Regions from separate parts of the Paenibacillus sp. FSL F4-0087 genome, predicted to be linked through region 1. Evidence: riboswitches for the same ligand, from Rfam matches in the RefSeq annotation. Region 1 holds a riboswitch; each other region holds the start of a gene.

Region 1 (3,103 bases):
GTTACCGTTATTTCTTCATCTATGGACCTGAAAAGGAATGGATTGAGTTCTTCCAGCGCTAAGAATTGGAGCTGATTTATGAACATTTTAATTACCGGCGCAGCCGGAAAAATTGGACGTGACTTGTCCCAACACTTGTCAGAAGCATTTCACCTTCGACTAACGGATTTGAATATCAACAGACTACATACGTATCAAGGGACAAGCCATGAGATCATGACACTGGATGTGACAGATCCCGAAGCCTGTCAGCACGCTTGCGAAGGCATAGATGTGGTTGTTCATCTGGCGGGAGATCCTTCCCCGCATGCCGGATTCTATGAATCGTTGTTGGATATTAATATCAAGGGTACATTTAATGTATTCCGTGCAGCTAAGGACCAAGGTGTGCGGAGAGTCATTCTGGCAAGCAGTGCACAGACGATCGAGGGGTATCCTATTGATGCTCAAGTCTATCCGGACATGCCGACACGCCCACGGAATTTGTACGGAGTTAGCAAATGTTTTGGTGAATCGCTCGCTTCCTATTTTGCGTATACCGAAGGTTTACAAAGTGTAGCAGTACGTATAGGTGCATATGATGATTTTCAACCAGATGGACCCGCGCTGGAGGCAAGGGATATGAGCGCGTATATTAGTCCGGCTGACTTGTGTGATTTGATGTTCAAAACCATTACAGCTACAGATCTGGAGCCCTTCACCATACTGCATGGGATCTCGAATAATCGATTTAAACGATTAAATCTGGAAACCACTCAGAAACAGGTAGGCTATGACCCGAAATCCGATGCTTTTGCACTCAGTCAGATTTCCTTATATGATTCGCCACGATAATTGTTAAAAACCAAACATCTAGAGAGGCCGTTATACGCATGTATAATGGCCTCTTTGATTCATTCATACGTGCCCCTATCCAGTTCCTGACTGGACATGCATGGGCCTCTGGCCTATAATTACACCTAGTAATGCCCGTAACTTCATAGTTTCCCAGGGGAGTCGGAATAGGCCGGCTGAGAGTGTATCCCACCAAGATACTGACCCTTAGACCTGATCTGGATCATGCCAGCGTAGGAATCGGAGTATATCGAATTGGCCCAGCCTCTTTGCTGAGTGCCACATCTCTAACGCCTGCACGCGTCCCGGATTAACGGGGCGCTTTTTTTAATGTTCTTTTATATAGCCAGAGAGCTAAAAAAAGTGACGTCATCCGGATCATAGCTGGTATAAATCTGTCGATTTATGCAAGAAGCTTGGATATGAAGCCAAGGAGTACCCCGCGCCACTGGCCGGACAACATGAAGGAGAGAAATGAAGATGAGATGGCGTAAAATGATGGGCCTAATGCTCTTGTGCGTACTACTAGTGGCTGTGGCCGCATGTGGCGGCAAAGAAGCTGCACCTTCAGGAGAAAATGGCAGCAGCAACACCGAAAACAGCAATGAAGGTGACAACGCAGCCCTCAAGGACATTAAAGTGGTGCTGGACTGGACACCAAATACGAATCATACCGGCCTGTATGCGGCTGTAGATCAAGGTTTTTACAAAGCCGAAGGCTTAAATGTCGAGATTGTACAGCCAGGTGCCGGAGGCGCGGATACGATGGTGGCTTCGAACGAAGTGCCTTTTGGCGTAAGTTATCAGGAGAGTGTAACCCAGGCCCGCACACAGGGGGTACCGCTCGTGTCCATCGCTGCAGTCATTCAGCATAACACGTCCGGATTTGCCGCTCCGGTGGATCGGAACATCAAATCTCCCAAAGATTTTGAAGGCAAAACCTATGGTGGCTGGGGCTCCCCGGTGGAAGAAGCTGTAATGCAGTCCATTATGGAAGGCGAAGGTGCCGATGTATCCAAAGTAAAAAATATTAGCATGGGCGATGCAGACTTCTTCACCGCTGTGAAACGCGATATCGACTTTGCCTGGATTTTCTACGCATGGACGGGCATCGAAGCCGAACTGCGCGGCGAACCGATCGACATGCTGTATGTAAAAGATTATTCCGAAGCTCTGGACTACTACACACCGGTACTCGTTACCAATGAAAAGACGATTCAGAACGATCCCGAGCTGGTTAAAGCGTTCTTGAAAGCGACTTCCGAAGGATATCAATACGCGATTGAACATCCCGAAGACGCTGCCAACATTCTGATCAAGGCCGTACCGGATCTGGATAAGGATCTTGTACTCGCAAGCCAGAAGTGGCTGAGTCCGAAATACCAGGATGACGCACCACGCTGGGGTGAGCAGAAGCAGGAAGTATGGCAGAACTACACGGATTGGATGTTTAGCAAAAAACTGCTCGATGAGCAGGTAGATGTATCCAAAGCGTATACAAACGAGTTTCTACCCCAATAAAAATGGTTTAAGTTTAACTTTTTTTACACCAGAACGAAGAGTGCAGAACCCATCTGAAGAAGCGAAGCGCTCACCTTTATCCCCGGATTTCCTCCGTTAAAAATTATTAAAGAAATCCGGGGATAACAGTGATCGGAAGAGGGTACTGCAATCGGAGTGGTAAAGTGTAAAGCTGGTTTAACTCATGCAATTTAACCCGAAAGGAAACGTGATCTCTCATGGCAAGCACACTACTTAGCATTCAAGTCATTCCCAAAACGCCAAATGGCGAAAATTCCTATCCTTATGTTGATCGTGCCATTGAAGTTATTCAGCAGTCCGGCTTGAAATATCAGGTTAATCCACTGGATACCACGATGGAGGGAGAACTGGAGGAACTGCTCGAGGTTGTCCGCAAAATGCACGAAGTTCTCGTGGAAGCTGGCAGCCCAAGCATCATCTCACAGATCAAGATCGCCCATAGCCCAAGCGGCTTCAGCATGGACACCCTGACGGAGAAATATCGCTAATGCATGCCTATTGGAAAAGCGTATGGCCGCCCTTTGTGGCGGTTATTCTCTTTATAGCGATATGGCAGGGAGCTGTCTCCCTGTTCCATATTGAGAAATGGATGCTGCCTGCGCCTTCAGACATCGCCCATGAAGCAGCGTCCCAGGCCGAGCGACTTGGCATGCATGCATGGGCAACAATCCAGCTGACATTGATTGGGTTTGCAGCAGGTACACTTGTGGGATTACTGATTGCGATG
Region 2 (3,103 bases), 3.1 Mb from region 1:
CTCGATGTCATCGTTCCTATTGAAGTCTCAACCCCTTGCACACCGTTCATATCCGTATACAAACGGACATCCTGTACACCTTCCATCACCCTCGCACCCATGGCTTGAGCTGATCTGATATAAGCTTGTGTTAGATTGACGGGAAGAACCTCGCTCTCGGAAGGTCTGTAATATGCACCATACGTATCCCTGTTTAACCATGAAGCTTCCTGTTGGACAGCGACTCGATCCCACCAAATATGTTCTGTAGATAAGGTAGACGATCGATTATTTTTGTAACTGCTGACCTCACTGTATGAACGAAAAGGAGTAATAAAACCATGCTGTTGCAGCCCCATCTCCACTCCGCTAAGCGAACTGATTCGTTCCTTCTGCTCATGAAGCAAAGCTCTGCTCTTCTGTGCAAGCTTCGCCATTACAGCATGAGTGAATTCCTCACTGTCAGCAGCTAGCATCCCGGCAGCTGCACAGGAAGTTCCTCCAGCAATCCGCGCCCGCTCAACCAGAAGAACATCATGACCTCGGCTAGCAAGTTCACATGCAATGGCACAACCGATAACTCCTCCGCCTACAATAATGGTTTCTGCATGAAGCTTGCCTCGAACTTCCGCTCCAACTTTACTTCCCGATACTATTCCTGGATGATAGCCTGAACGATTCCTGCTTCGACTTCTTGCTTCCTCTCTCATGGTCTCATCTCCCTGGTTCAACATACCTCTCTGAATCCTCGATCGCCTGTCGCAATGAAGCCGCGGCCAGTTTCGGCTCATCGTTCGACCAAATCGTTGAAATCACAGCTGCTCCTCTGGCACCAGCAGTTCGAATGGCAGCAATTTTCTCAGGACTAATCCCGCCAATCGCGATCACCGGAATTGAAACATTGGAGCATACCTCAGCCAACGAACTAAGCCCTCTTGATTCGCAATTAGGTTTACTATTTGAAGCATAGACGTGCCCATAAAAAAGATAATCCGCTCCACGTTCTTCAGCAATTTTTGCTTCTTCCAGAGAATGAACCGATATGCCTACGCGGAGCCGATCGTCTCTCTTTAACTCATCCTTATCGTAACTGCGAATAACTGATTGACCCCAATGCACACCACCAAGCGACGTATGTTGGTACAGCTGATCTGAGCCATTTATAATGATTCGGCTAGATGGAACACCTTCTGTTTTTAGACTTTTCGCCCAATACATCTGTTGCTCAAGAGGAAGCTTTTTTTCCCGAATGTGGATATAATCGACCCACCGCCATATATCCTTAGCAATATTCAGAAAAGAGTCCATGTCTCCTGTATCTGGTGAAACCACATGCAGTTCGAATGATCTTGTAGTTACATGTTCGTGGAAGATTGCCGTCCCGTTCGCCCTCCTTTTGCATGATTTAAGCTAATACAAAACAAAAAAAGCCACTCCCGTAGGGAGTGGCCACGAATTTAGAATTCATGGATCAACTGAATGACTGTTCAATGCAATTACTTTATACATAACGCATAACAACTATAGAAATCATCCATAGTCGCAACGCTGTTACATAGAGTTGCATGATTTATCTTGCAGGCAATATCGCAAAGTCATCGATAAAGCTCTTTGTCATTAGTTGAAACGCGCCACTTCCCTACGCTGGTATGATCCAGATCAGGTACGAAGGGTCCGGAATCGCATTCTTCCATCTCAGCCGCATCGTGCGGCCCCCCTAGTGTTCATATGAAGCTGTAGCCTATGTTACCATAGACACCTTTTTTTGTCACCGTACATTTCCATTTATTACGTTATTGTTTTTCGGACCAAGCTTCAACATCCCACGTTTTGGTAACCCAACCTTCATAAAAATCAGGTTCATGGGATACGAGCAGTACGGTACCCTTGAATTCTTGCAAGGCACGTTTCAACTCTGCTTTAGCCGTTACATCCAAATGGTTTGTAGGCTCATCGAACAAAATCCAGTTACTTTCACGCATCAGAAGTTTACAGAGACGAACTTTGGCTTGTTCACCACCACTAAGCGCGTTAAGCGGGCGGGTGATATGCTCATTTTTCAATCCACAACGTGCGAGATGCCCCCGGACTTCATTCTGTGTCAGATGAGAAAATTCGTTCCACACATCTTCGATTGGAGTAATATTACCTGCACGTACTTCCTGTTCGAAATAGGCTGTTTCCAGATAATCACCCAAGAAAGTCTTACCGCTGATAGGTGGGATTTTCCCCAGAATAGTCTTGAGCAATGTGGATTTACCTACACCGTTACATCCAACAATGGCAATTTTCTCGCCACGCTCAATCGTCATCGTCATTTTAGGCAATAATGCATATGAATATCCAATTTCAAAATCAATACCCTCAAAGACGGTTTTACTACTCGCCCGGGCATCCTTGAATTTGAATGTGGGTTTAGCTGCTTCGTCTGGACGATCAATCCGTTCAATCTTGCCGAGCTGCTTCTCACGGCTCTTGGCACGACCGGAAGTAGAAGCGCGGGCTTTGTTCCGCTGAATGAAATCTTCCTGCTTCTTGATAAACTCCTGCTGTTTCTCATAAGCATCAATATGCTGCGCCTTATTCATGTCGGCCATTTCAAGGAATTTGTTATAGTTCGCTGCATAACGCGTCAACTTGGCAAATTCCAGATGATAAATAACATTAACGACCTCATTCATAAACTCCGTATCATGCGAAATCAGAATAAACGCATACGGGTAATCCTTCAGGTAACGCGTCAGCCATTCGATGTGTTCCACATCAAGATAGTTCGTCGGCTCATCTAGCAGAAGTGCAGTTGGTTTCTCCAGTAAGAGCTTGGCAAGCAATACCTTCGTACGTTGACCACCACTAAGCGCGGCCACGTCACGATCCAGCCCAATGGCGGACAAGCCCAGTCCATTTGCCATCTCTTCCACTTTCACATCAATCAGATAAAAATCACCTTGCTCCAATTGCTCCTGAATGTCACCCATTTCTTCCAGCAACAATTCGAGCTTGTCCGGATCGGCGTCTGCCATCTGATCCGTGATGGACATCATTTCCTTTTCCAACTCAAGCAAGGGCAGGAACGCATCCTTAAGCACATCACGAATCGTTTTTCCAGGCGTGAGCTTGGTAT
Region 3 (3,103 bases), 490 kb from region 1:
TCTTCTCCCCTGGCAGCAGAAGCGGTCAGATCGCTGGGTTCCGATCTTTTGGCTCAATACCCCGACGGTTCCAGCCAACTGCTCCGTGACAAACTTGCGGAACGTCTAGGTGTGCGTACCTCCCAACTGGTATTTGGCAGTGGATCATTCGAGCTCCTAACCCTTACCGCCCAAGCCTATCTTAATCCCGGCGAGGAATCACTCATTCCGGTGCCCTCCTTTAACTGGTATAAGGGCGCTACGCTGCTGGCAGGCGGGGTTATTCATGAAGTGCCTTTGGTCAACCATTCGCTGGACCTGGAGCAATTCCGGCACCGGATTAATGCTTCTACCCGAATCATCTGGCTGTGCAATCCGAATAATCCAACCGGAACCATTTTCACGGCAGATGCCCTGCTTGGTTTACTCGAACATGTTCCCTCCCATGTCGTGGTTGTCCTGGACGAAGCGTATTATGAATTCGCGGAAAGTGAAGATTATCCTGATACGGTTAAGCTGCTGGAGCAGTACAATAATCTGATTATTTTGCGGACCTTCTCCAAAATATATGGACTGGCAGGCCTGCGTATTGGATATGGCATCGGGAATGAAAGTATTATTGAAGGCATTAACCGGGTCAAGCTGCCCATCAGTCTAACAGCCACATCCCAAGCCGCTGCTTCGGCCAGCCTGGATGATCATGAATTTGTTTCTCACTGCCTGCACTACAATCGTCAGGGACGGGAAACGTTAATGCAGTCCTTTGATCATTGGAACTTACCCTTCATCCCTTCCGAAACAAATTTCATCATGGTGGATCTGTTGCAGGATAGTGGCCCGATTACCCAAGAATTGTTGAACAGAGGCATCTCTGTTCGCGGCGGTGCCGAATTCGGTATGCCTACCTGGCTTCGGATTACGATTGGCACACCTGAGCAGATTGCCCGGCTGATCGGTGAGCTTGATTCACTGTTACATTCCAACGATTAGAATCCTAGGTTACTTTCCTAACTCACATTAAGCACACTTCTTTTAAGCCGCCCTCTTTACATTCCACTTGCATGTGATATATGCTGAACACACAACTGCATATCTTGAACATTGCACTAGGGGAGCCTTGCGGCTGAGACGAATCGAACGATTCGGACCCTTTGAACCTGATCTGGATCATACCAGCGGAGGGAAGTGGAGCGGCCTCTCAGTAAGCGGATTTTTTCATGTTGATGATGAAATTTAATGTGAATTGACTTACAGACCCACTCATTTCTCCGGAAATGGGTGGGTCTTTTTCGCGTTCTGCGGGCAGATCAGAAGGTGTAATTAAAGATCCCGCGGTTTGAGGTCGAATTTTGAATAACAAGGGGGGACGGAACGAGATGGATAACGATATAACCATTCACAACATGAGCTACGCTTTCCCGGGAAAAAGGGATTCCCCCGTGCTCTCCAATGTGTCGATGCGTGTAGCCAGAGGCGAATTCGTTTCGCTCATCGGTTCCAGCGGCTCCGGTAAAAGTACCCTTTTCAAGCTGCTGGCAGGCTTGCTTGAGCCAACACACGGAACCATTGACATTCCTTGGGTTCAAGAAGGTAAGCGACTGGGGCAGGTGGCCTACATGCCACAAAAGGACCTCCTATTATCCTGGAGAACCGTCATGGAGAATTGCATGCTCCCCGCTGAACTTGCTCCAGGTCGGCAGGATAAGGTAAGGATTCGAGCGGACATTCTGGCCGGTCTCGAACGATTTGGCTTATCCGGTCACGCGCATGCTTACCCGGACGAGCTGTCAGGTGGCATGCGCCAGCGTGTCGCGCTGCTTCGTACTTTGCTGACAGGTGGCCAACTCATGCTCCTGGATGAACCATTCGGCGCACTCGATGCCATGACCAAACGTGAGATGCATCGGTGGCTGCTGGAGCTCTGGGAGGGCCTGAGCAAAACCGTGTTGTTCATCACACATGACATTGAAGAAGCCCTGCTGCTCAGTGATCGGATTATCCTGTTAACTCCGGTGGGCCAAGGCCAACAGCTGCAGGATCTAACGGTACCTTTGCCACGTCCAAGACATTCAGACATGATCTACGAACCGGCTCTCGTTCAGATGAGACGACTACTGGAGGAACAATTGCATGCGAGACGGTAACTTGAAAGATAGCATGAAGCATAGCGTAAGAGGTTGGCTTGCCCGTTATGGTCTGTTTCTTTTGCTCATGATCTTGCTGCTTGCTCTCTGGGAGTGGATTGTGTGTATGGGATGGGTGCCTTCCTTCATCATTCCAGCCCCGACGGCGATTGTCCGTTCGCTGTATGAACATCACCACCTTCTGCTGGCTACACATCTGCCCGCCACCTTGATAGAGGTTGTCGTTGGTTTTGGCTTGTCCATTGGTGCCGGGACTGCACTTGCAACGGGTATGCATATGAATCGGTCGATTGAAAAAGCGTTATATCCCTTCATCGTGATCAGTCAGACGATTCCGCTGATTGCCCTGTCCCCCGTCTTCATCCTGTGGTTTGGCTACACGCTGTGGAGTAAAGTGGCGGTGGTGTTCCTGATCGCATTTTTCCCGATTGTAGTGAGCACCTACGATGGCCTGCGCAAGGGTGATCCGGAGCAGCGTGAACTGCTGCTGACGATGGGGGCCACCAAGTGGGATATTTTTCGCAAACTCCAGATTCCACTTGCCCTTCCCTCCTTCTTTTCGGGACTGAAAATGTCTGTGGTGTATTGTGTGGTCGGTGCAACGATCGGTGAATGGCTCGGTGGAAGTAAGGGGCTTGGCTACTTCAGCCGCAGAATGTCGAGCAATATGAACACGGATGCGATGTTCGCCGCCATTATGCTATTATCCCTACTTGGTATCGCCCTGTTTGTACTCATTGCATGGATGGAGAGAAGATTTGGTACACCACGTCATGCAGGTAGAAGAAAAGCTGGATAACTTTCGGATTTCAAAACAAAAAAACAAAAGAAACGAGGAACTTTACGTTATGAATAAAAAGCATATCTATTCCCTGCTCCCCATTCTGCTCATGTCTCTGTTGCTGATCATCAGCGGATGCGGTAAAACGGGCATCAATACGCCCTCCACAGGCTCAACTTCCAATGCAAACGATACAGAC
Region 4 (3,103 bases), 4.3 Mb from region 1:
TACGCTCAAGTGGGTGCTCTTAGTATTCATACGGATGTGGACAAAATCAACAAGATGCAGGAGAGGGCACACCTTCGTAAAGAAGATGCACCGGAGATTGCCGATATTACCCGTCTAGATGCAAAAGAAACTCATGAGCGTTTTCCTCTTCTGGAGGGGAGCTTTCAGTCCGTCTACATCAGTGGTGCTGCGCGTATCGATGGACGTGCACTTCGTGATGCCTTAATCCGATCGGCTCAACGAAATGGAGCGGTCCTGATTCATGGGGACGCGACACTTCAATATGAATCGGACCGAGTGACTGGAGTGGTTGTGGACGGTAAAGTCATATCGGCTGACGAGGTTATCGTGTGTGCCGGCGCTTGGGCTAATGAACTGTTGAAGCCCTTGGGCATTGATTTTAAGGTTCATTATCAGAAGGCGCAAATTATGCACTTACAGGTTCACGATCGAAAGGACACTGAGAACTGGCCTGTAGTCATGCCTCCTTCGGATCAATATCTGTTAGCCTTTGATCAACAGAAGATTGTGATCGGAGCGACTCACGAAAATGATATTGAAGGATACGATACAAGAGTAACCGCAGGCGGAATGCAGGAAATTTTGAATAAAGGATTGGAACTGGCTCCCGGTTTAGCTGATAGCACGTTTCAGGAAGTAAGAGTAGGATTTCGTCCATTTACACCAGGTTTTCTTCCGGTAATGGGTGCTGTTCCAGGTTGGAATGGCTTGATCGCAGCTAACGGGCTTGGAGCGTCTGGGCTAACGATGGGGCCTTTTATTGGCAGTCAACTGGCCAAATTGGCTTTGGGTATGGATTTGGATATCGATATTCAGCCATATGACCTTGGAAAAGCAATGGATGATCAGAATTGAGGTGAACTATGACGTATTCACAGCGCTTAACTCACGGCTACTCCTCAGACATCATCTATCTGGAGCATCAGATTGCCATCGCAGAGGAGGAATTGGCAAAAGCTGAGGAAAATCGGCGGGCATACGAATCGGATTTAGATCAGTTAAGAACGTCTCCCGGGTATCATTCAACTTCAGCAACGAACGTCTCTAATGAGGAAAAATGGGGCGATGAGTTAAACAAATTGCAAAGTATGATTAAAGATATCCGGACCCGACTTAAAGACTTGCAAGAAGATTTAGGGGAACTTGAAGATTAATAGGAATGGATTGACATTTGGAAAAACACATGTTGTAATAAGCCTGAGCTATTTGCAGGGGGACTGTTCGCAGTTGAGAAGGTTAAAACCTGACCCTTTGAACCTGTTAGTTAATACTGACGTAGGGAGCAAATAACATGTACTCATGTTATTTTGCCCTTGCCGAAAATAGGACAAGGGCTTTTTGGTCTGCATTTTGGAGGACAGAACGCGATAGCTGGATGTGAAGCGGGGACATTATAATTTTAATAAAAGGAGAAATGATCATGTCATTTTCAAGAACGTTAAAAGATAAGTCCAGAACCGTATGGGAAGATGGATACAACCATCCTTTTTTACACGAAATGGGGAAAGGCACACTGGATCGGGAAGCGTTTAAGTTTTATCTTCTTCAGGACTATACATATCTGATTGAATATGCGAAGATTTTTGCCATGGGTGCGGTGAAGGCGACAGATGAAAAACTGATGACGAACTTTACGGTGATTCAACACGCTATTCTGTACGAAGAAATGGATTTGCATCGAAAGTATATGAATGAATTTGGGATTGCGCTGGATGAAAATCATGCTGTCAAACCCTCTCTATACAACAAGGCGTATACGTCGAATATGATGAGTGTTGCACAAACAGGTGGGGTTGCCGAAATCATCGCCGTCATTTTCCCTTGTGCGTGGACGTATTACGACTATGCTACAAGATTAAAAGAACAATATCGAGATTCATTAGAGGGCAATTTCTATCAGACCTGGATCGAAAATTATGCAAGTGATGACTTCCGCGACTCATTCGAATGGTTCTATGATACACTGGATGCATTATGTGAACATAAAACCGAGCTGGAGCTGGAGGCCTTAGAAGACATATTCAGAAGAAGTGTTGAATTTGAATATCTGTTCTGGGATATGTCGTATAAACGGCAACTCTCGTACTTCTGATGAATGCAATCTACTACAACCAGAGATAAGGATGAACATACAGATGGACAATCGTGAGGAACGTATCTATTTGCGATTTTTGAACGTGGAGGACGCGCCGACATTGCTGGATTTGCAGTTCCGTAACCGGGCTGTTTTCGAAGAGATATCGGCAAGTGAACGATCGGAGACGTTCTATACACTGGAGGGTCAAGTTGCACTTCTCGAAGGTTGGAACAAGGCCAGGGAAGAAGGGAAACGTTACTCTTTCGGAATCTTCCTGAACAATACACATGAGCTCATTGGAGAGATTTCTCTGTTCGAACTTGAACTGGATTCCATAGCCAAATGGATTGTTGGTTATGTGCTAGATCAAGTGCAGAATGGCAAGGGATACATGAGTGATGCCCTTCGGCTAGCACTGGATTTTGCTATGAATGAAGCGGGAATAAAACGAGTGGAGGCAGGTGCACTTCCCGACAATGCCGGATCAATTCGAGTGTTGCGTAAAGCGGGCTTCCAGGAAACGGACCGCCAGAATATTAAAATCAAGGGAAGTTGGAAGGAACATGTGATGTTTGCAGTGGATTTGCAGTAGATTGTTGAATACCGTAACGTGAACCACCTAAATCATCCAGGGGGAACTTATGAATAAACGGAAACAAATGTTATTGGACTCAGCACTTGTGCTCTTTGAGAAACATGGAGTAACCAACACCTCCATACAGATGATCCTAGACGAGTCGGGTGTGTCCAAAGGAACATTTTATAAATTCTTTGGTTCCAAGGATGATTGTATTCTTGCCATTCTGGAGCAGCGTGTACAGGAAGATATGATAATTCGCAAAGATTTGGAGAGCCAAAGCTATGCATCCGATTTTGACTTACTGGTAGATCAAATTATGGTGCCGATGATTTTGCCGGAAAAAAAGCTTGTTGTGGAGCTATTCTGGACAGGCTTCTACTCTGGAGAATGCAATCTAGAGAACTTGACTCGTACGCAGTTAAATT

Evidence for each region. A riboswitch is a leader RNA that binds a small molecule or an ion and turns the genes downstream of it on or off. The one in region 1 is predicted to bind thiamine pyrophosphate.
Region 2: it holds a riboswitch for thiamine pyrophosphate, as region 1 does, so the genes downstream of both, MHB84_RS25080 (thiamine phosphate synthase) here and MHB84_RS10875 (ABC transporter substrate-binding protein) in region 1, are expected to answer to the same signal.
Region 3: it holds a riboswitch for thiamine pyrophosphate, as region 1 does, so the genes downstream of both, MHB84_RS08690 (ABC transporter ATP-binding protein) here and MHB84_RS10875 (ABC transporter substrate-binding protein) in region 1, are expected to answer to the same signal.
Region 4: it holds a riboswitch for thiamine pyrophosphate, as region 1 does, so the genes downstream of both, tenA (thiaminase II) here and MHB84_RS10875 (ABC transporter substrate-binding protein) in region 1, are expected to answer to the same signal.

Annotation. Positions count from the first base shown of each region.
Region 1 covers NZ_JBBODJ010000001.1:2,335,357-2,338,459, forward strand. The annotation lists gene MHB84_RS10865 (VOC family protein) at 1-62, shown strand, start outside; gene MHB84_RS10870 (NAD-dependent epimerase/dehydratase family protein) at 79-834, shown strand; TPP riboswitch at 980-1,092, shown strand; gene MHB84_RS10875 (ABC transporter substrate-binding protein) at 1,315-2,355, shown strand; gene MHB84_RS10880 (thiamine-binding protein) at 2,574-2,864, shown strand; gene MHB84_RS10885 (ABC transporter permease) at 2,864-3,103, shown strand, end outside.
Region 2 covers NZ_JBBODJ010000001.1:5,442,142-5,445,244, reverse strand. The annotation lists gene thiO (glycine oxidase ThiO) at 1-689, opposite strand, end outside; gene MHB84_RS25080 (thiamine phosphate synthase) at 694-1,287, opposite strand; TPP riboswitch at 1,599-1,708, opposite strand; gene MHB84_RS25075 (ABC-F family ATP-binding cassette domain-containing protein) at 1,773-3,103, opposite strand, start outside.
Region 3 covers NZ_JBBODJ010000001.1:1,844,919-1,848,021, forward strand. The annotation lists gene hisC (histidinol-phosphate transaminase) at 1-969, shown strand, start outside; TPP riboswitch at 1,078-1,180, shown strand; gene MHB84_RS08690 (ABC transporter ATP-binding protein) at 1,356-2,123, shown strand; gene MHB84_RS08695 (ABC transporter permease) at 2,110-2,922, shown strand; gene MHB84_RS08700 (ABC transporter substrate-binding protein) at 2,972-3,103, shown strand, end outside.
Region 4 covers NZ_JBBODJ010000001.1:6,611,183-6,614,285, reverse strand. The annotation lists gene MHB84_RS29920 (NAD(P)/FAD-dependent oxidoreductase) at 1-876, shown strand, start outside; gene MHB84_RS29915 (hypothetical protein) at 885-1,175, shown strand; TPP riboswitch at 1,222-1,320, shown strand; gene tenA (thiaminase II) at 1,442-2,113, shown strand; gene MHB84_RS29905 (GNAT family N-acetyltransferase) at 2,157-2,690, shown strand; gene MHB84_RS29900 (TetR/AcrR family transcriptional regulator) at 2,740-3,103, shown strand, end outside.